4 regions of the Pseudoalteromonas sp. NZS11 genome follow, and region 4 is predicted to be linked to each of the others. Evidence: predicted binding sites of a transcription regulator. Region 4 holds the regulator's gene; each other region holds the start of a gene.
The links. The regulator sigma-54, encoded in region 4, starts transcription at its own class of promoters, with help from an activator protein. The targets are predictions, from matches to a motif close to GTTGGCACGNNNNTNGNNT.

Region 1 (5,661 bases), on a different contig from region 4:
AAATGGGCGACCATACTAGCCACTCTGCCTTACTGCGCTTATTACATATGGTTAAAAAAATGGATGCTAAAACACCGCTGTATATTTTAAACGAAGGCGAAAGTATTTCACTGTAACTATTTACTTAGCTGTTTTAAGATTGTTATTACATTAAGACAAATCGACAATAAAATTGAGAGATTAATGAAGAAATTAGCACTCGCCTTAAGCTTTTTATTAAGCACGCCAGCAATGGCTATTGATGTTGAACATACATCAACTCCAATTACTATTGATGGCGTATCAGAAAGCGCATGGGATAAAGCCGCTTGGCACGACATGCCTTATCTAATGGATGGCACACTGCCATCAAACGATGCCGACTTTAAAGGGCGTTATCGCTTACTGTGGGATCAAAACTATTTATACCTACAAGCCGATATTGTGGATGACGTTTTAATAGATACACACGCCGATCCAACCTATAAATATTGGGATGACGACGCGCTTGAAGTATTTATTGATAGCGATGCATCAGGCGGAAATCATCAATTTAATCACACCGCTTTGGCGTACCATATTGGCCTTGATAACCAAGCTGCCGATTACGGACCTGATAAAAAAGCCCATTTGTATACCGACCACCTAGTTAGTAACTGGAAGCGCAATACCACCGCACCCTTTAATATTACCTGGGAAGTAGCAATAAAACTCTACCCTAATGATTATAAAGAAGGTGCTAAAAACCCCCCACTTACACTTAGCGAAAAACAAGTAATAGGCTTTATGTTAGCGTATTGCGATAACGATGGCAGTGACGTGCGCGAGCACTTTATGGGTTCACACGAAGTACAACCAGTAAATGGCGACAGAAATCGTGGCTTTATAGATGCAGACGTATTTGGCAAAATCACCCTACTCCCGAAAAAGTAAGCCACCCCACCAATAAATAATTAAGTAGGTTGGGTTGAGCGCAGCGAAACCCAACGAAAAAATACCCTACCAACAAACACAGGTGCTTTGCATTATCGGCTGTTTTAAATGTAGTAAGGTCTAGTGTATGTTATCTTGAAAGATAAAATCAAACACGACCCTATTTGCGTACCTTATTAGGTCGATTTTTATCACAAATAATATAAAAAGAATTAATTAGTTCTTCGACCTGTAAAGCTATATCATTCTGTGTCGGTAACGAAACACCATCTAACTCTTTACTTACACATGCTTTATATTGTTGAGTTAAATTACGAACATTACTAACCAATGAAATCCATTGCATTCCTGTATCACTAGATACATTAGTTGCTATAGGTATTAGTCCAACAATCGTATCATGTTGCTGATCTACTGTTTGTAAAAAGGTCATGATTTGAGGCTTATGTAATTTATACTTTTCATTTAACACCCCTAAATAAACACTATCAATAAACTCTCGTAATTGTTCATAACTTTCAGCATTAATAGCATGTTTGTCCCATGCCATTGGTCTAGCATTTTTTAACTGATCAAGTAACAAGCATACATGTCTCTCTAAAATACTCACACTATTCTCAGCTAATCGCTGAAACTCTAATTTGGCTCTTAGCTCTGCTAAAGAGTTCAAAAACAAACCTACAGTTACAACTCCTAGGATAGTTTGGGCTGAAACCATAACTTTACCTGAAAACGAACTAGGTGCAATATCCCCATAGCCCAGAGTTGTCAAGGTAACAACACTAAAATACAAAGAATCCACTATATTTAAATTTTTTACACAACATGGAAATATGTAATATAAAAACCCGAATATAGGGATGTAAGAAAGATAAATAATTCCATACGATGAAGGTTTTAGGTGTAACATCTCAACTCCATTGAGGTCTAATAGGTAATTACTAAGGAAATTGGCAAATACTCTATATCTTTATCAACTACATTACGAATTAAATAATAATTCCGGTTATATTAGAAACTTACCAGTACTTCATGCTGAAATTTATTAATTTTCACCTTTGCAAAAATTCTACTGACTCAACCTTTCATTGATATGCAACACCTCAACGATCATAATGATGCAAATAGTTGCCTTGACTTTAAAGCTTCTCTTTGTCACAAACACAAAAAAGCCGCTGTATTTTTCAATACAGCGGCTTTTAAAATCATTATTCTAAATTAATAGATTATGACTTAGGTCCACGACCTGCACGTTTACGTTCGTTTTCAGTAAGGTAACGCTTACGAATACGAATGTTTAGTGGAGTTACTTCAACTAGCTCGTCATCATCGATGAACTCAAGCGCTTGCTCAAGTGAGTAGTTAAGGTGTGGAGAAAGCGTTTGCGCTTCATCAGTACCAGATGCACGTACGTTAGTTAACTGCTTGCCTTTAAGGGCGTTAACTGTAAGGTCGTTATCACGGTTATGAATACCGATAACCATACCTTCGTATACTTCAACACCGTGACCGATGAATAAACGGCCGCGTTCTTGTAAGTTGAATAATGCGTTAGTAAGTGCTTTACCAGTTGCGTTTGCAATCATTACGCCGTTCTTACGAACACCGATGTCGCCACCTTTGTGAGGACCGTAATGATCGAACGTATGGTACATAAGACCAGAACCCGAAGTAAGCGTCATGAAATCAGTTTGGAAACCAATTAAACCACGGCTAGGGATCATGAAATCTAAACGCATACGGCCTTTGCCATCTGGAGTCATGTTAGTAAGTTCACCTTTACGTAGGCCAACTTGTTCCATAACAGAACCCTGATGCTCGTCTTGACAGTCAATAGTCACTGTTTCAAACGGTTCTTCTAGAACGCCATCTACAGTACGTAAGATAACTTCTGGACGAGAAACTGAAAGCTCGTAACCTTCACGACGCATGTTCTCAATTAAGATACCTAGGTGTAATTCACCACGACCAGAAACACGGAAGCTATCTGGGCTACCAGTATCTTCAACGCGAAGTGCTACGTTGTGTACTAATTCTTTGTCTAAACGTTCACGGATATTACGTGACGTTACAAACTTACCTTCTTTACCACAGAAAGGTGAGTTATTTACAGAGAATGTCATTGTTACAGTTGGCTCATCAACACTTAGTGGTGGTAATGCTTCAACGTTTCCTGGGAAACAAACTGTATCAGAAATCTTAAGCTCACCAATACCTGTTACAGTTACGATGTTACCAGCGTAAGCTCTATCAGTTTCGATACGTTCAAGACCTAGGTAGCTTTGTACTGCGCCAATTTTACCATTACGTGTAGTGCCATCAGCACTGATAATAGTAACTTGTTGGTTAGGAGCAACAGAACCACGTTTAATACGACCAATACCAACTACACCAACATAAGAGTTGTAATCTAGTTGAGAAATTTGCATTTGGAAGTCACCTTCAGGATCTGCATCCGGTGGTGATACTTCGTCAACGATCATCTTGAACATAGGTTCCATGTTGTCTGATGGCTCGTCTAAATCTAGTGTTGCCCAGCCGTTGATAGCTGAAGCGTAGATTACTTTAAAATCTAACTGTTCGTCAGTTGCGCCAAGGTTGTCGAATAAATCAAAGATTTGATCCATAACCCAATCAGGACGTGAACCTGGCTTATCAATTTTATTGATAACTACGATTGGCTTTAAGCCTTGCGCGAATGCCTTTTGCGTAACGAAACGCGTTTGTGGCATTGGACCTTCTTGAGCATCAACAAGTAATAATACTGAGTCAGCCATCGAAAGTACGCGTTCAACTTCACCACCGAAATCGGCGTGTCCCGGAGTATCTACGATATTGATATGGTAGTCGTTCCAAGAGATGGCTGTGTTTTTAGCCAAAATGGTAATACCACGTTCTTTCTCAATGTCGTTTGAGTCCATCACGCGCTCTTCGTTACCGCCGCGTGTTTCTAATGTACCTGATTGCTCAAGTAGTTTGTCAACCAGAGTTGTTTTACCGTGGTCAACGTGCGCGATAATCGCTATATTTCTTAACTTTTCGATGCTCATATATTTACTCAGAGAAATTAAATTCTCAATGATCCTGCAAGATCTACGCACTCATCCACGCTTTCGCGAGATGTCCCAGCATAGGATTTAAAAGGGCGCATATTATCCCTCATTAATGACATGGATGAAAGTTTATCCAATACATATTTTAAAACTTTCTCAATACTTTTACTAAGTATCTGTTTTATATATGACAATTATATGAATTAAATTTCAATATTTTTTTGAAAAACAGTCTTTTTGGCTATTTTTCCGATCTTTTTGTTACTCTTTTACATTTAGGTTATGCTAATTTCAGCTGATTAAATTAACAACAAATTACGCTCTGTAAATTTTGCACCGAAATGGAATATTTACGCACCAAGATGGTGCGTTTATATATTCCATTTTGATGCAATGATATTTTTTTAATTTATAAACAGCCAGTTACAATAATGGCACAAAATCAGCTTAGTAAATACCAAAGCAATTATGCAGCAATAACAAAACCCAATAGTTGGAGGACACATGTCACAATCGGTTTTAGATTTTATTAAAGAAAATGACGTCAAGTTCATTGATTTACGCTTTACTGACACTAAGGGTAAAGAGCAACATGTATCGATTCCTCATCACCAAGTTGATGAAGATTTTTTCGAAGACGGTAAAATGTTCGACGGTTCTTCAATTGCAGGCTGGAAAGGCATAAACGAATCAGACATGGTATTAATGCCAGTTCCTGAGTCAATCAAACTAGACCCTTTCACTGAAGAAGCGACATTAATTTTACGTTGTGACGTAGTAGAGCCTTCTACACTACAAGGCTATGAGCGCGACCCGCGTTCTGTTGCTAAGCGTGCTGAAGATTACATGCGTTCTACAGGCATTGCAGACACTGTTTTATTTGGCCCTGAGCCAGAATTTTTCGTATTTGACGATGTTAAATACAAATCAGATATGTCTGGTTCTATGTACAAAATTGATTCTAAGCAAGCTGCTTGGAACTCAGATAAAGAATATGCAGATGGCAACACTGGTCATCGTCCAGGTGTTAAAGGCGGTTACTTCCCAGTTGCTCCAGTTGATGACTTCCAAGATTGGCGTTCAGCTACGTGTCTAGTTCTAGAAGAAATGGGCCAAGTAGTAGAAGCACATCACCACGAAGTAGCAACAGCAGGTCAAAACGAAATCGCTACTCGCTTTAATACAATGGTATTAAAAGCGGATGAAATTCAAGAAATGAAATATGTTATCCATAACATGGCTCACTTATACGGTAAAACAGCAACGTTTATGCCTAAGCCAGTTGTTGGTGATAACGGTTCTGGTATGCATTGTCACCAGTCACTTGCTAAAGATGGTGTAAACCTTTTTGCTGGTGATAAGTACGGCGGTCTTTCTGAAGATGCACTTTACTACATTGGCGGCATCATCAAGCATGCTAAAGCAATTAACGCTTTTGCAAATGCGTCTACTAACTCGTACAAACGTTTAGTACCAGGTTTTGAAGCACCAGTTATGCTTGCATACTCTGCACGTAACCGTTCTGCATCAATCCGTATCCCAGTGGTTCCATCTGAAAAAGGTCGTCGTATTGAAGTACGCTTCCCGGATCCAACTGCTAACCCATACCTTGCTTTCTCAGCAATGCTTATGGCTGGCCTTGATGGTATCAAAAACAAGATCCATCCTGGCGATGCTATGGATAAAGATTTATACG
Region 2 (5,661 bases), on a different contig from region 4:
ATATTGATGGGGTAGCTCAGCGCTCGTGTGTATTACCTGTAGCGGCAGTAGCGGGTCTTTCAATTACAACAATTGAAGGGTTAAGCGAGCAGGGCGACCATCCAGTACAACAAGCATGGGTTGAGCATAAAGTACCGCAGTGTGGTTTTTGCCAGTGCGGCCAAATGATGCAAGCTGCAAGCTTATTAGCTGCCAATCCAAACCCTACCGATGATGAAATAGTAAGTAATATGTCGGGAAATATTTGCCGTTGTGGTACATACCCGCGCATTCATAAAGCAATTAAATCAGCCGCTAAAACAATGGCGAGTGTTCAGTATTTTGACCCAAATGAACAAGGGGAAGAAGTATGAACCAAGATAATAAATATTTTGATTTAAACCGCCGTAAGTTTTTAAAAACTAGCGCAATAGGTGCATTGGTACTTGGTACTTATTTTGTAGGCAGTGCGCCAAGAGCGATTGCGGGTGTGTTAGAGCAGCCATCTGAGCTGGCAAAACGCGCAAACTTATTTATTGCACTGCGCCCAGACGGCATGGTTGAAATAACGTGCCATCGCTCTGAAATGGGTCAGCAAATTCGCACCGCGATTGCACAAATAGTTGCCGATGAAATGGAAGCCGCGTGGGATAAGGTTATTGTTATTCAGGGTAAGGGCGACCCTAAATACGGCGATCAAAATACCGATGGCTCGCGCAGTATTCGCTACAACATGCAGCGCCTGCGTGAAATGGGCGCAAGTGTACGTTACATGATGCAGCATGCTGCCGCTAAGTTTTGGAAAGTTGATCCACGAACCTGTACTGCTAATCAACACGTTGTTACACACAGCTCAGGTAAATCGCTTACTTATAAAGATTTAATCGACTTAGCGCTTACAATAACGCCACCAGAAGCTGACAAACTAACACTTAAAACACGCAAAGAATGGCGTTATATTAATACCGGCATGGCGCACATAGATTTAGCCGATTTAGTAACAGGTAAAGCTATATTTGCAGCCGATGTACGCGAACCACAAGCGCTGGTGGCTATAATTGAACGCCCGCCGGTAGTAGGCGGTGTTGTTAAGTCGTTTGATGCCAGTGCTACAAAAGCGATAAACGGCGTTATAGATGTTATTGAAATACCTGCACCAAAAGGCGCACCGCAGTTTCAGCCAAAAGGTGGCATTGCGATTATAGCTAAAAACACATGGGCTGCATGGCAAGGGCGTAAAGCATTAAAAGTCGTGTGGGATGATGGCAAAAATGGCGATTACAATTCAGAAGAATTTAAAAAGTCATTATTACAAACAGTACAAACTCCACAGGCAAACATACGTGATAAAGGCGATGCCATGGGCGTGTTGGCTAAATCGAGCAATAAATTGGTAGCTGATTATTACGCACCGCATCTTGCTCAAGCACCAATGGAGCCGCCTTGTGCAACAGCTATGTACAACAAAGACAGTGTTGATATATGGGCTGCTACGCAAAATCCACAAGCCGATATGAAAACAGTGGCGGCAATGCTTGGCATGGATGAGAGCAAAATTAATGTTCACGTTACCATGTTAGGAGGCGGTTTTGGGCGTAAGTCAAAACCTGACTTTTCAGCAGAAGCAGCTTACCTTTCAATGAAAGTAGGCAAACCTATTCGCGTGCAATGGACGCGTGAAGACGACATACAACATGGTTTTTACCATGCGGTTTCGGCTCAGCACATTGAAGCATCGCTAGATAAAAATGGCGCTATAGAATCTTATTTACACCGCACCGCGTTTTCACCGATCACCTCTACCTTTTCAGAAGGGGCGACTACGCCAGGAAGCTTTGAACTGCGCTTAGGATTTACCGATAACCCTATTAACACACCTAATATGAAGTTAGAAAACGGTGATGCGCCTGCTAAAGCACGAATTGGTTGGATGCGTTCTGTATCAAATATTTTTCATGCCTTTGCTATTCAGTCATTTATTGGTGAAGCAGCGCACAAAGCCGGTCGCGACCAAAAAGACTATTTACTAGACACTATAGGTCCGAGTCGTATTGTTGATGTAACAGAGCAAAATGCTACATACGATAATTACGGTGGCGATAAAGCGGTTTATCCTCTAGATATTGGCAGACTGCGCCATGTTATTGAAAAAGTAGCTGACATGAGTAAATGGGGGCGAGAGCTTCCTAAAGGTCGAGGTTTAGGCATAGCAGCACACAGAAGCTTTTTAACTTATGTAGCTACGGTAGTTGAAGTAGAAGTGTCGGATGCTGGCGATTTAAAAGTAATTAAGTCGTGGGTTGCCATTGATGCGGGTACGGTTGTAAACACCGACACCGTTAAAAACCAAACCCAAGGTGGCTCTATTTACGGTATTACAACTGCAATCAGCGATGGTATTACCTTTGATAAAGGGCGCGTACAGCAAAGTAATTTTCATGATTATCGCGTACCGCGTATGAGCGACGCACCTCTTGAGATTGACGTTGAAATTGTACAAAGCGATGCACCACCAGCAGGGGTAGGCGAGCCGTCTACACCAGTTTATGCGCCAGCATTATGTAATGCTATTTTTGCAGCGTGCGGAAAGCGTATTAGGCAGTTACCGATTGGTAACCAATTAAAAGCGTAGCTAAATAACCTACAGCTTAAACAAAAAAACCGCCAAATGGCGGTTTTTTTAAAAGCGGTTAACGCGGTTTAACGACCTTTTTCAAACTCATCAACTTCACGCTCTGCTTCTTCTTTAGATTTACCGTATTGCTGCTGAATTTTACCAACTAGCTCTGTACGGCTACCTTCAATTTTATCTAAATCGTCGTTGGTAAGATCGCCCCATTTTTGTTGAGCCTTACCTTTAAGTTCTTTCCAATTACCTTCGATACGATCGCTGTTCATAAGTTTATCCTTACTTTAGGTTAGTGAATTAACTGTCAGTTATAAAGTAGCAAGCCTTGTACCAAGGAATAATAATGGTTTTATTGTTTTTATTATCAGTTGGTTATATTTTCATGTTGAGCGATTTTGTTTTTAATATTGCGCTATTTATTAAAAAATATACATAGCAGCCTGTAATTATTGCTGACATAAGTTACGCCGCTTTGATGTAACTCATTCTTAAATTTTTGTTTTAAGCTAATATGCAGGTATTAAACAAAGTAGTTAACCTGAGTGAGTTATGAATACAAAAACGTGTGAATACGGAGTGGATGACTGCTCATACAAAATGGCAGGTGAGTTAGCAGGTATTACACAATTGGTGAATGCGTTTTACGACAATATGGACGCTTTAAAAGAGGCTGAAAATATAAGGAGTATGCATTCAAAAGACTTATCGGCATCGCGAAAAAAGCTCGCTTATTTTTTGTCGGGCTGGTTAGGTGGTCCTAAATTATACGCTGAACATTTAGGTAGTATTAACATACCTCAAGCGCATAAACATTTACATGTAGGAATTGAGCAAAGTGATGCATGGCTTTTATGCATGCAAAAAGCGGTTGATGAGCAACCTTACGAAGCACCATTTAAAATTTACTTAATGCAGCAATTACGAGTGCCTGCAGATCGAATTAGAATGGTGTCGGGTAGTTAATAGCAATTATTAATAAACATCTACCGCAGCTAGGCTTTGGTTTTTTGTTACAATGCCTGCAAAGCAATTTAGGGTAAATAGCTGTGCTGCCGGTTCAAGACATATATCAACAACTCGTTACTACATTACAAAGTAATCCTATTACGTTATTACAAGCGCCGCCTGGTGCGGGTAAATCTACGTGGTTGCCGCTGCAACTAATGCGCGATGGGCATTTTAAACGTATTGTAATGCTAGAGCCTCGCCGTTTAGCTGCACGTAATATTGCCAGTTACCTAGCAATGTGCCAAAACGAGAGTGTTGGGCAAAGTGTGGGCTTGCGGATTAGGGGCGAGAGTAAAGTAAGCGCTAATACGCGCCTCGAAATAGTCACCGAAGGCATGCTAACGCGCATGCTGCAAAACGACCCCGAATTAAGCGATATAGATTTACTTATATTTGATGAATTTCATGAGCGTTCAATTGCAGCCGATACCTCACTTGCCTTTGCGCTCGAGACCCAAAGTGCGCTGCGTGAAGATTTAACCATTATGCTTATGTCGGCAACGCTTGATACTGAGCGTTATACAGCGTTTTTTGACTGCCCTGTAATTCAATCGAGCGGTCGCAGCTACCCAATAGACGAAATATACATACCCATAAAAGATGAAAGCCGTTGGCTTGATGCAATTCCTAGCATAATAAAACAAGCACTTAATGAGCAAACAGGTAGCGCATTGGTATTTTTACCTGGGCAATTTGAAATACTACGCGTGCAACAAGCACTCACCGATTTACCTAGTAACTGCCAAGTCGCAACGCTATTTGGCGAGCAAGATAAAGCTAATCAGCAAGCCGCTATTGCTTCTGCACCAAACGGTATGCGCAAAGTAGTGCTTACCACCAATGTAGCCGAAACCAGTTTAACTATTGAAGGCATACGCATTGTAATTGACAGCGGCAAGCGCCGTGCAGCTACCTTTAATTTAAAAACAGGGGTTACTGAGCTCACAACACAAAGTATATCGCGCTCATCTGCTGTGCAGCGTGCAGGACGTGCAGGGCGAATAGAGCCGGGCATTGTTTATCGAATTGGCTCAAAGCAAACCTTTGAGCGACGTAATAGCCACGACAATCCCGAAATACTCACATCAGACATAAGCCAACTTATGCTTGAGGCAAAGCAATGGGGAGCCAGTATTGATGAGCTAACCTTGCTCGATAAGCCCACTGAGCAACAATGCAAGCAAGCAAGTAACCTGCTTAATATGCTTGAAGCTATTGATAGCAAAGGTAAGCTCACACCGCTTGGCAGTAAAATGCTAGGTTTTGGTGCTGATATTCGTTTGGCGCATATGCTACTAAAAGCCCAAATACTTGATGACCAACTCCCTGGTATTTTTAAGCTCGCTATTTATTTAGTGGCATTACTTGAGAGCCGAGTAAATAGTGCAAACGAGTTGAGTTTAGCGCTGCATAGCCAACAGCAACGTCCGCATCCGGTATTTAAACAACAGTTAAAATATTGGCAAAGCCGCTTAAAAGTAAAAGACGAAAACAGCGAATTAAATACGCATTATATTAGTTTGCTAGTGGCATTGGCATACCCCGATCGCATCGCTAAAAAACGTGGTAATGGTTATTTACTTGCCAATGGTGCAGGTGCTGAGTTAAATGCCGATTACTGGCACAACGACGATTACTTAGCTATAGCAACCATGGGCGGGCACAAAGGAGGGCGTATATTTGCAGCCACCGCGCTTAACCCATTTGAGTTACAAGACTATTTACCGCATTTATTTAGTGAACTTACTCGCTGTGAGTTTGACGAAAAATCAGCACGTTTTATTCATCAAGATGAAGTAAAGCTCGGGGCTATAACGCTCAGCAGCCAGCCTAGTAAACAAAAACTAGATAAGAGCGAGCGCGCTAAAGCGTGGCTAAACTTATTTGCTAAACACGGTTTTGCATTATTTAACGAGCAACCTGATGCGCAGCAATTGCTGATACGTATGAGTCTAGCAAGTAAGTTATTACCCGATAAATTTCCAAAAACAAATGAGCAACAACTCATTCAAAATGCAGCGCAGTGGCTAAGCGTGTTTTTAGAA
Region 3 (5,661 bases), on a different contig from region 4:
AATAATAGTGGTTCAAAGCCTTTAGCTATCGCTAAAAACAGTAATAAACACCCTACCGCAATCATAATTAACGATGGGATTGTAAAGTTAGCAATGCCAGTAGCATTCCAGAGGTTTAAAATACCTTCCATCCTCTATTTACTCCTAAGCTAATGCAATCATAGCGTCGCCGGTGGTTACAGCATCGCCTTCACCAACTAACACTTCAGCAATTGTTCCGGTATGCGTAGCGCGTATTTCAGTTTCCATTTTCATGGCTTCCATAATAATCACTACATCACCTTCGTTAACAACTTGCCCAGCTTTTACCTTAATCTTAAAAATATTACCGGCTAAAGGGGCATTAAGTGTTTCACCTGATGCAACTGAAGCAGACTGAGGAATGTGCTCAGAGTCTTTTAATGTTACTTCTTTTAGCTCACCACCTTGCGCCACTACTACGTCGTAAACTTTACCATCTACTTTTACGCTGTATTGCTCAGCTTTAACGCTACTATTATTTGATCCCGATTTTGGTGCTGCCTTATTGCTCTTATCTTCAACGGTAGGAATAGGCTCAAATGCATCAGGGTTATTACGATTTTTAATAAATTTCAAACCAACCTGCGGAAACAATGCATAAGTTAGTACGTCATCAATTTGCTCATCAGCAAGTGTTAAACCTTGCTCTTGCGCTTCTTTTAATAACTCAGCTTCAAGCGTTGCAAGCTCTGGTGCAATGTTATCTGCAGGGCGACAAGTAATAACCTCTGCTCCATCAAGCACACGCTCTTGTAGCTCTTTATTCATTGGTGCTGGTGTTAAGCCATATTCACCTTTTAATACGCCAGCAGTTTCTTTAGTAATTGTTTTATAACGCTCACCGGTTAGCACGTTAAGTACTGCTTGAGTACCTACGATTTGCGACGTAGGTGTTACTAAAGGTAAAAAGCCAAGATCTTCACGTACACGTGGGATCTCAAGCAAAACTTCATTAAGCTTATCTGCCGCGCCTTGCTCTTTAAGTTGGTTTTCCATGTTTGTAAGCATGCCACCAGGTACTTGAGCTAGTAAAATACGACCATCAACCCCTTTTAAGCTACCTTCAAATGCCGCATATTTTTTACGTACATCTCTAAAGTAAGCAGCAATTTCTTCTAGATGGTTTAAGTCAAGGTCAGTATCGCGCTCAGTTCCTTCAACTATCGATACAATAGTTTCAGTTGCTGTGTGTCCGTAAGTCATACTCATAGATGAAATAGCGGTATCAAGCATATCAATGCCTGCATCAATCGCTTTTTGATAAGTCGCAGTACTTAAACCTGTTGTAGCGTGGCACTGCATAGCAATAGGAACCGATACGGTTTCTTTAAGAGCTTTAATTAGTTTTTCAGCATCGTACGGCTTTAATAAACCCGCCATATCTTTAATACAAATTGAGTGACAGCCTAAATCTTCTAATTGCTTAGCAAGAGTCAGCCACATATCAAGCGTATGAACAGGACTTACCGTGTACGAAATAGTACCTTGAGCATGCGCGCCTACTTTTATAGCCGCTTTAATCGCTGTTTCTAGGTTACGTACATCGTTCATTGCATCAAATATACGAAATACGTCAACGCCATTTTTATGTGCGCGTTCTACAAACTTTTCAACTACATCATCAGCGTAATGGCGGTAGCCTAATAGGTTTTGACCGCGTAATAGCATTTGCTGTTTAGTATTAGGCATCGCTTTTTTAAGCGCACGAATACGCTCCCAAGGATCTTCGCCTAAATAACGAATACACGAATCAAATGTAGCACCGCCCCACGATTCAATAGACCAATAACCTGCATCATCTAGCTTGCTAGCAATAGGTAGCATATCGTCTAGGCGCATACGTGTTGCGAGCAATGATTGGTGCGCATCGCGTAATACCAATTCTGTTAATTTTAATTTAGCCATGTGTGTGCCCCTTATTTATTATTTGATTTGTACTGAGCAATGGCAGCACTAATAGCAGCGATGTGCTCATTAGGCACACCTTGAGATTTAAAAGACGGTGATTTAGCTGGTGATGCCTCTGGTTCGCTATAGCGCGTCACCAAATTAGACATAAGCGTTACTGCACCAATTAATATCGACAGAAATACAAACACCCCAACCATACCAGTTAGCATTAAGCTACCAGCCGTTGTGAGTAGAGCACCTATATCCATTTTTCTCCCCCTTGAAACCCATATCGAAAATAAAAAATCGATTTAATTAAATATTTATTCACTGGATAATAACAAAACTAGTCGCTTTGTCTACATCTTGTAAATTGGTAAAACCAATTAAACTATAAACAACATAACACTCAACAAATTTACATGCCATAACCCAGCAATCATGCGCCCTACAATACATACAGAAAATAACGACTATAGCTAATAGTTATATGGAAGTTGTTAATTAACTATTCAACTTAATAAAAATAACTGCCAAATTTTATAATAAGTACAAAAACACACATCAATTGTTAATTGGTCTTACCAAAAGCATTGTTTTTAGTGAATATTTACCGGTAACTTGTAACAGTGTGAATAACTTACATAACAAAGCGTAAAAATTACTAACTAACTAATAACTAAAAACTCAGTTAAAAACCATAACTATCTGATATAAAACAAAAATAAACTTTGGCATATAACTGGCATTAGTTATTGTGAGCAAATTTGATAACCAAGGAGAAAACAATGTTACGCTGGACAATTACATTTTTAGTTATTGCTTTAATCGCTGCAGTGTTAGGTTTTGGTGGCATCGCAGGTGCCGCAGCTGGTATAGCAAAAATTATATTTTTTATATTTTTAGTACTTTTAGTGATCTCATTAGTTTCAGGTGCACTACGTGGTAAATCACCCAGGTAGATAAAGCATTCAACTAACAAACACTAAAATTTAATTAATACTTACAAGGAATTACATTATGAATTCAACAACTGTAAAAGCAGCACTAATCGGTCTATTCGCAAGTTTCTTCATCATGGGTTGTGAAGATAATCATGCAGAAGACGCAGGCGAACGTATTGACGAAGCAGTAACTGACGTGCAAAACAAAGTAGAAGATGCATGTGAAAATGTTAAAGAAGGCGTAAACGCTGAAGAAACTAACTGTTAATTCTTCTTGTATCGCTAAAAAACGGCCTTAGGGCCGTTTTTTTGTGTCTGTAATAAAATCACTGACTATAAAGCTGCTCATTTAGCGGTTAGCTTGTTAAAATAAAAAAAACGATATTTAAAGCAAGGCAATATGGCATTTACAACAACCTACACACTAGATAAACCTTACTTTTACGAGTGCTTTGACGAGTCACTCCCCTACAGTAAGCGCGCCAAACCTAAGTACTTTTTACTTGTACTCCTCGTTGCGCTTGGTTTATTTGGCATTTATGTTTTAAACGATCATTACTTAGGATCGTTTATGATCATGCTAGGTGTACTAGAGTGCGTCGCTTTTTACTATCGCAGACCTTGGTGGGTAACCAGACAAATGCTCAGCAGAGCGTCAGGCTCTGAGGTAACACTTACCTTTGATGAAGAAGGCATTAAATCGGCTAATCATTACAAAAGCTTTCAGCTAACTTGGCAAGACATAAGCGAAGTAATAGATACTCAGCAAGGTATTATTATTAAAAATAAAAGCGGCATGCAATACATTTCAAAACAAATACTAACCCCAGAAACACTCGCTTTTATAAACAAAAAAGCCACTCAGTGAGTGGCTTTTTGACTAGTTGAGTTAATTACTCAACTACGTATACGTGTTGATTAAGCATTGCCCGGATTAGGGTTCGACTTTTCAGCTTGTATGCGCATGTAAATCTCTTCACGATGCACTGATACGTCTTTTGGTGCATTAACACCGATTCGAACTTGATTTCCTTTAACACCTAGAACAGTAACTGTTACTTCGTCACCAATCATTAGGGTTTCACCTACTCTACGAGTTAGTATTAGCATTCTCTTGCTCCCATGTTCCAATAAAAATTATAAGATTCCGCTTAAACATACTAATGAAAATTAGACTGAAAAGTAAGTAAAAACTCTCAATCTATCCATTTTCTGTTAAAAATGCTTTGTGTAATGCACGAACTGCCAACTCTAGGTACTTTTCATCTATTAAAACTGAAATTTTAATCTCAGAAGTCGAGACTAAAACCACATTAATATTTTCCTGCGCTAATGCATCAAAAAATAAACTTGCTACACCAGAATGCGATTTCATACCCATTCCAACAGCAGAAACTTTAGCTACCGTTGGTAATCCGCTTATATTTTGAGCACTGAGTTGAGCTTGATCTTCGCTCAATAATTCAAGTGCTTGCAGATAATCATTCGAGTGCACAGTAAAAGCATAGTCTATTTTTTCAAAGATATGATTAACTTGATTAATCATATCTATTTCGATGCCATTATCAGCAAAAAGTTTCAATATTTTTGAAAGATATTGCGTACCGCTTGGCACACCATCTACTTTAATTAAACATTCGTCACGATTAAACGCAATCCCCGATACCACCTTGCTTGGCATATCGTTCTCCTCAAAACTTATTAATGTGCCTTCATCAGGATTAAAACTAGAAAGCACCCTAAGTGGCACATTGTGTCTACCTGCAGCTTCTACTGAACGAATATGCAAAACTTTTGCGCCTAAACTTGCCAGCTCTAGCATTTCGGCAAAAGTAACTTGGCTCATTCTGCGCGCGTTAGGTTCAACACGAGGATCTGTAGTATATACGCCGTCAACGTCTGTATAGATCTGGCATTCGTCGGCTTTTATAGCCGCTGCTATTTCTACAGCCGATGTATCGGTGCCGCCGCGTCCAAGCGTTGTAATATTGCCCTCAATATCACGTCCCTGAAACCCAGCAATAATAGCAATACGATTATGCTCAAGCTCATGCTTTAAGCGCGTAGCAGCAACCTCAGCAATACGAGCTTTACCAAACATGTTGTCGGTTAGAATATTGACTTGATCGGCTAATAAGCTTACAGCTGAATGACCACGTTTGATAATAGCCATAGCAAGCAGTGATACAGAAACCTGCTCTCCGGTGCTAATAAGTACATCTAGTTCACGGCTACTCGGGCGAGTATCAATTTGTTTGGCGAGGTTAATTAAGCGGTTGGTTTCTCCCGACATAGCCGAGAGCACCACAACCACTTGATGTCCTTGTTGCCTGGTTTTAACAACAAGGTCGGCGACTGCTTCAATTCGCTCTATTGAGCCGACCGAAGTGCCACCGAATTTTTGAACAATAAGCGCCACTTAGGCTTAAGTACGCTCAGTTAACCAAGCTGTAACGCTATCTAGTGCAGCAGCAAGGTTTTGTGGTTCACTACCACCGGCTTGTGCCATATCTGGACGACCGCCACCTTTACCACCTACTTGACCTGCCATATGGTTAACTAACTCACCGGCTTTTACCTTGCCTGTTAAGTCTTTCGTTACACCGGCAATTAGGCTTACTTTGTCGCCACTGGCAACACCCAGTGCAATAACACCTGAGCCAATCTTGTTTTTAAGGTCATCAACCATACCGCGAAGCGCTTTAGATTCAGTACCTTCAACGTTTGCTACAAGTAGCTTAACGCCATTAATTTCAACAATCGAATCAAGTAAAGACGCGCCCGCTGCACTTGCTAGCTTATCGCT
Region 4 (5,661 bases):
AGAAGCCGACTTAAAAACCGAAGTGATAAAACTAATTAACCATACGCGAACCATATATTATGACCAATAAAATATTAAAATCACTTATTATTCCTACACTTATACTAGCGTTTAATAGTAGTGCTGCAGAGCAAAACACGCAACCGACTGCAAATCAAATTTCAATAAGCGCCGATAAGCAAGAAGGTCAATTAAAAGCTAATGTCGGGATTTTTGAGAAAAACGTTGAAATTATTCATGGTAACCGCCGTATCACAGCCGACCGCTTAGAAGTACATAAACGCGATGAACTTGGTGATAATAAACAATTATTAATTGCTACAGGTAGCCCTGCGCACTTTGAAGAAAAGCAATCAGATGGCACGACTATGAGCGCCAGTGCTGACGAAGTACGTTATGATGTATCTAAGCGTTTTTTAACGCTTGTTGGTAATGCACAAGTATCGCAAGCGGGACAAAAAATAAATGCTAAAAGCATTACCTACGATATAGAGCAGCAGCTAATCAGTGCCGAAAAAGATGAAAACTCAACTGACCGCGTTCACACAATTTTAGTACCAATCGAGACTAAAAAAAGTAAAAAAAGCGACAAAGGTCAACCATGAGCACATTAAAAGCAGAGCTATTAGCAAAGAGCTATAAAGGCCGTGAAGTTGTAAAAAACGTCGGTCTTGAAGTCAAAGCTGGCAGTATTGTTGGCTTACTTGGCCCTAACGGCGCAGGTAAAACTACCACGTTTTATATGATAGTAGGACTTGTACCTAGCGACAAAGGTAAAATATCGATAGACGATAACGATATTACTCTTTTACCTATGCATAGTCGTGCTAGATTAGGCATTGGCTACTTACCGCAAGAGTCTTCAATATTCAGAAAGCTGACTGTTTATCAAAACTTAATGGCCATTTTAGAAACGCGCAAAGAGTTAAATAAACAAGCTAGAGAAGACACTCTCGATAAATTATTAGATGAATTTAGCATACAACACATTCGTGATAGCCAAGGTATGGCATTGTCGGGTGGCGAACGTCGTCGTGTTGAAATAGCACGTGCGCTGGCAGCAGATCCTAAATTTATATTACTGGATGAACCATTTGCAGGTGTTGACCCGATTTCGGTATTAGATATAAAGAAAATAATAGAACATCTTAAAAATCGTGGGATTGGTGTATTAATTACCGATCATAACGTAAGAGAAACCCTTGATGTTTGTGAAAAAGCCTACATTGTTTCTCATGGGGAGCTGATTGCATCAGGTACTCCAGAACACGTATTAAATGATAAAACAGTACGCGATGTTTACTTAGGCGAGCAATTTAGGCTGTAACATTTACGCCATGTCTTTAAGCATCTGCTAGTATTAATTATAACAACATAAAAGGATTGTTAGAGATACATGAGGCAATCACTACAGCTGCGCATGGGCCAGCAACTTACAATGACTCCACAGTTGCAACAAGCTATTCGTTTGTTGCAACTCAGTACATTGGATCTCCAGCAAGAAATACAAGAAGCTCTCGACAGCAACCCGCTATTAGAGGTTGAAGAAGCAGACTATTCCGAAGACGCTGCAGGTAAAAACGAGCAAAAAGCAGATACAGATGACATAACTGTTAGCGCATCTGCCGATGATGCTCCAAGCGAATATGAACAAGATAGTGGTGAAGCACTTGCAAAAGACACGCTAAGTGACGACATGGCTATGGATGTTAGTTGGGATGAGTACATGAGTGCCGCCCCAGCAGCATCATCGGGTCCGATGCCTGAAGACGAATCAATATACCAAGGTGCCTCTACTGAAACGCTCCATGAGTATTTAATGTGGCAGTTACAACTAACGCCATTTAGCCCTACAGACGAAGCTATTGCTATTGCTATTGTAGAAGCCGTCGATGATTCAGGTATTTTAACACTAAGCTGCGAAGAGATTTTAGAAAGCTTTAATCAAGAAAACGAAGATGATAACGAAGTCGAACTTGATGAAATTGAAGCTGTATTAAAACGCATCCAACTGTTTGATCCTGTTGGTATTGCTGCACGTAGTTTACAAGAGTGTTTGTGTATTCAGCTTAACCAGTTTGATAAAGAAACACCTTACATTAATGAAACAAAAATGATTTTAACCGAGCATATTGATTTATTAGCTGCTCGTGACTATCGTACATTAATGAAGAAAACTAAGCTCAAAGAAGAAGAGCTTAAAGAAGTAATGACATTAATACATACTCTTAGCCCTAAACCTGCAGATACTATTGTAAGAGAAGAATCTGAGTATGTTATTCCTGATGTGTCAGTTAAAAAAATTAAAGGCCGCTGGGTTGTTGAGTTAAACCCAGATAGCATGCCTAAAATTCGTGTTAATAGCCAATACGCGGCAATGTCTCGCACTGTAAAATCCAGTGGTGACAGCCAGTTTATTCGCTCGCATTTACAAGAAGCTAAATGGTTTATTAAAAGCTTAGAAAGTAGAAACGACACGCTATTAAAAGTAACAAATTGTATTGTTAAGCAACAACAAGGCTTTTTTGAACACGGTCCTGAAGCCATGAAACCAATGGTTTTAAATGATGTTGCTGAAATGGTAGAAATGCACGAATCAACAATTTCGCGCGTAACAACCCAAAAGTATATGCACACACCCCGTGGTATATTTGAGCTTAAATATTTTTTCTCAAGCCATGTAAGCACCGAAAACGGTGGTGAATGTTCATCTACAGCAATCCGTGCGCTTATCCGAAAATTAATCGCAGCAGAAAACTCAGCAAAACCATTGAGTGATAGCAAAATAGCGGATATATTGGCTGAGCAAGGAATTAAAGTAGCGAGACGTACAATCGCAAAATACCGCGAATCTCTGGCTATTCCACCGTCAAATCAACGTAAAAGTTTGATTTAAGACGCAAAAAAAGAGGGTAATGCTTATGCAACTAAACTTAACTGGTCGTCACGTAGAATTAACCGATTCACTAAGAGACTATATTAATACCAAATTTGCGAAGCTAGAAAGACACTCTGATCATATTAATAATGTTCATGTCATTCTCGATGTAGAAAAATTAAATCAAAAAGCAGAAGCCACCATACACGTAAGCGGTGCTGAATTATTTGCCTCTACAGAACATCAAGATATGTATGCCGCCATTGACTCGTTGATCGACAAGCTCGATCGACAAGTAATTAAACACAAAGAGAAGCTTGCTCGACACTAATATGATGAAATTAAGCTCACTTATATGCCAGGACTGCAGCAAAGCTGCGGTCCTTTTTAATAGCAAAAAAAGAATTTTAGAGTTCATTAGCGAACTTGCTCACGACAAACTTCCGTATTTACCGCAACAAGATATTCTTAATGCTTTAATGAGCAGAGAAAAATTGGGTAGTACAGGTATAGGGCGTGGCATTGCCATTCCTCATGGAAGAATGAGCGGTGCAGAAGAGCCTTTGGCTTTAGTACTCGTTAGCGAAACTCCAATAAATTTTGATGCAATCGATAATCGCCCTGTTGATATTTTCGTCGCACTCATCGTACCAGATGGCGATAACCAGCAGCACTTAAAGACTCTAGCAACCATTGCTGATAAACTAAACAACAAAGATTTTTGTAAACAGTTACGCAGTGCAAAATCAGATGCTGAGCTTTACCAAGTTATTGTCAATCAATCATAGTTTTATAAAGGGTGTTAAATGGAGTTAATTATCATAAGCGGCCGTTCTGGTTCTGGAAAGTCGGTTGCTTTACGCGTTGTAGAAGATTTAGGTTATTATTGCGTAGATAATATTCCAGTTAACTTGCTTCCTTCATTAGTTCGCAGTGTGTCTGATAGCTATGATAAAATTGCTGTTAGCATTGATGTGCGTAACATCCCTAAACAACAAGATGAATTTAACGATATTCTTGAATACTTGCCTGGCTTTGCAAAACCTACGTTATTTTATTTAGATAGCGACGATCAAACATTGATCAAACGTTTTTCTGAAACTCGTAGATTACACCCACTATCAATTGACTCGTTGCCTCTTGATTTAGCCATCAAAAAAGAAAAAGAATTACTTGATGTATTAATCACCCGCGCCGACTTTATGATAGATACAACTGATTTAAGCGTTCATCAACTTGCTGAATCTATTCGTGAAAAGATTTTAGGTAAAAAAGATAAGCAACTGATTGTCACGTTTGAATCGTTTGGTTTTAAATACGGTATACCAAAAGAAGCAGATTACGTATTTGATGCACGCTTTTTACCCAATCCACATTGGGAACCTGAATTAAAACCTTTAAATGGGTTAGATCAACCTGTTAAAGATTATTTGGCCAATCACAGCATAGTGCAAAAATTCACATGGCAAATTCAAACATTTGTACAAACATGGTTACCGCACTTAGAGCGAAATAACCGCAGTTATTTAACCATTGCCATTGGGTGTACAGGCGGACAACATCGCTCTGTATATTTAGCGCAAACTATCGGTGAAAGTTTTGCAATGACACATCCCAATGTGAAAATTCGCCATCGCGAACAAGAAAAATAATATAGCTGAATAATCACCTGTTCAGCTTAGGTAGAGTAAGTTATGCATTGTGAAGACACTTTTTTAATAAAAAACAAATTAGGATTGCACGCTAGAGCAGCCACCGTGCTTGCCCAATTGGCAGTGCAGTTTGATGCGACAATTACATTATTTCAAGATGACAAAGAAGCTGCAGGCGATAGCGTACTTGCATTAATGTTACTTGAAAGTAGCCAAGGCAAAGAAGTAAAAGTTGTATGTAAAGGCCCCGATTCTGAGCAAGCTTTACATGCTGTTGGAGAATTAATAGCACAACGTTTTAATGAACAAGAATAAACAGTTATAAAAATAATGCTCGCATTACTAATGCCCCAACTAAAACAGATATATAAAATAAATACGGTTAGTGACGCCAGTTAACTCACCTCTCCCCATAAAGTAATATAAAAATTTATAAAGGACGCCAATGCCTGAAGCTTTTGAACAAGATTACCCACTACAGCAACTAAAACAGGTGACTAAGTCACTCAATAGTGGTCAATTTGTTCAAGTTAGGCGCATGCTCGCAAAAACAGCTCCTTGTGATACCGCATTATTATTAGAATCATCACCACATAAAATTCGCCGACTCCTTTGGCAGTTGGTTGATCCTGATGTGCAAGGTGATGTTCTTGAAGAACTATCAGAAGATGTTCGTTTAGGCATTATTGCCCAAATGGAACCTAAGCACATTGCAGCCGCAACCGAAGATATGGGCCACGATGATTTAGGTGAAGTATTACGTAGTCTGCCAGACACCGTTTATAAAGACGTTGTTAGCGCGATGGACATTCAAGACCGTGAACGTGCAACACAAGCACTTTCGTATCAAGAGCGTTCTGCTGGCGCGCTAATGAACACCGATACGGTGACCATTCGCCCTGACGTTACGCTTGATGTTGTACTTAGGTATATTAGGCTACGTGGCGAGTTACCTGAAGGTACCGATGACTTGTACGTTGTTGATAAGCATAACTGCTTTATAGGCGCTTTATCGCTGAGTACATTATTAACTAACCCGCCAGAAAAAATTGTTCGCGATTTAATGGATGAAGATTGTGAATCCATTCCAATCTCTATGGATGAAAGTGAAGTCGCGCAATTATTTGAACG

Region 1: a site for sigma-54 is predicted at 4,396-4,414, ahead of glnA (glutamate--ammonia ligase). Genes of this name have one in related genera too.
Region 2: a site for sigma-54 is predicted at 2,925-2,943, ahead of I6E82_RS10365 (CsbD family protein). Genes of this name have one in related genera too.
Region 3: a site for sigma-54 is predicted at 2,642-2,660, ahead of I6E82_RS12800 (DUF1328 domain-containing protein). Genes of this name have one in related genera too.

The regions. Positions count from the first base shown of each region.
Region 1 covers NZ_JADYWP010000009.1:110,600-116,260, forward strand. Annotated here, with positions in the region: gene I6E82_RS16505 (MBL fold metallo-hydrolase) at 1-116, shown strand, start outside; gene I6E82_RS16510 (CBM9 family sugar-binding protein) at 184-912, shown strand; gene I6E82_RS16515 (potassium channel family protein) at 1,073-1,822, opposite strand; gene typA (translational GTPase TypA) at 2,139-3,962, opposite strand; gene glnA (glutamate--ammonia ligase) at 4,470-5,661, shown strand, end outside.
Region 2 covers NZ_JADYWP010000004.1:164,256-169,916, forward strand. Annotated here, with positions in the region: gene I6E82_RS10355 ((2Fe-2S)-binding protein) at 1-353, shown strand, start outside; gene I6E82_RS10360 (xanthine dehydrogenase family protein molybdopterin-binding subunit) at 350-2,611, shown strand; gene I6E82_RS10365 (CsbD family protein) at 2,680-2,877, opposite strand; gene I6E82_RS10370 (group II truncated hemoglobin) at 3,158-3,571, shown strand; gene hrpB (ATP-dependent helicase HrpB) at 3,655-5,661, shown strand, end outside.
Region 3 covers NZ_JADYWP010000005.1:163,902-169,562, forward strand. Annotated here, with positions in the region: gene I6E82_RS12785 (sodium ion-translocating decarboxylase subunit beta) at 1-131, opposite strand, end outside; gene oadA (sodium-extruding oxaloacetate decarboxylase subunit alpha) at 145-1,926, opposite strand; gene I6E82_RS12795 (OadG family protein) at 1,938-2,180, opposite strand; gene I6E82_RS12800 (DUF1328 domain-containing protein) at 2,700-2,873, shown strand; gene I6E82_RS12805 (hypothetical protein) at 2,932-3,123, shown strand; gene I6E82_RS12810 (YcxB family protein) at 3,256-3,723, shown strand; gene csrA (carbon storage regulator CsrA) at 3,774-3,965, opposite strand; gene I6E82_RS12820 (aspartate kinase) at 4,057-5,274, opposite strand; gene alaS (alanine--tRNA ligase) at 5,281-5,661, opposite strand, start outside.
Region 4 covers NZ_JADYWP010000001.1:288,546-294,206, reverse strand. Annotated here, with positions in the region: gene lptC (LPS export ABC transporter periplasmic protein LptC) at 1-70, shown strand, start outside; gene lptA (lipopolysaccharide transport periplasmic protein LptA) at 60-605, shown strand; gene lptB (LPS export ABC transporter ATP-binding protein) at 602-1,327, shown strand; gene I6E82_RS01250 (RNA polymerase factor sigma-54) at 1,397-2,896, shown strand; gene hpf (ribosome hibernation promoting factor) at 2,922-3,209, shown strand; gene ptsN (PTS IIA-like nitrogen regulatory protein PtsN) at 3,214-3,666, shown strand; gene rapZ (RNase adapter RapZ) at 3,685-4,530, shown strand; gene I6E82_RS01230 (HPr family phosphocarrier protein) at 4,573-4,845, shown strand; gene mgtE (magnesium transporter) at 4,976-5,661, shown strand, end outside.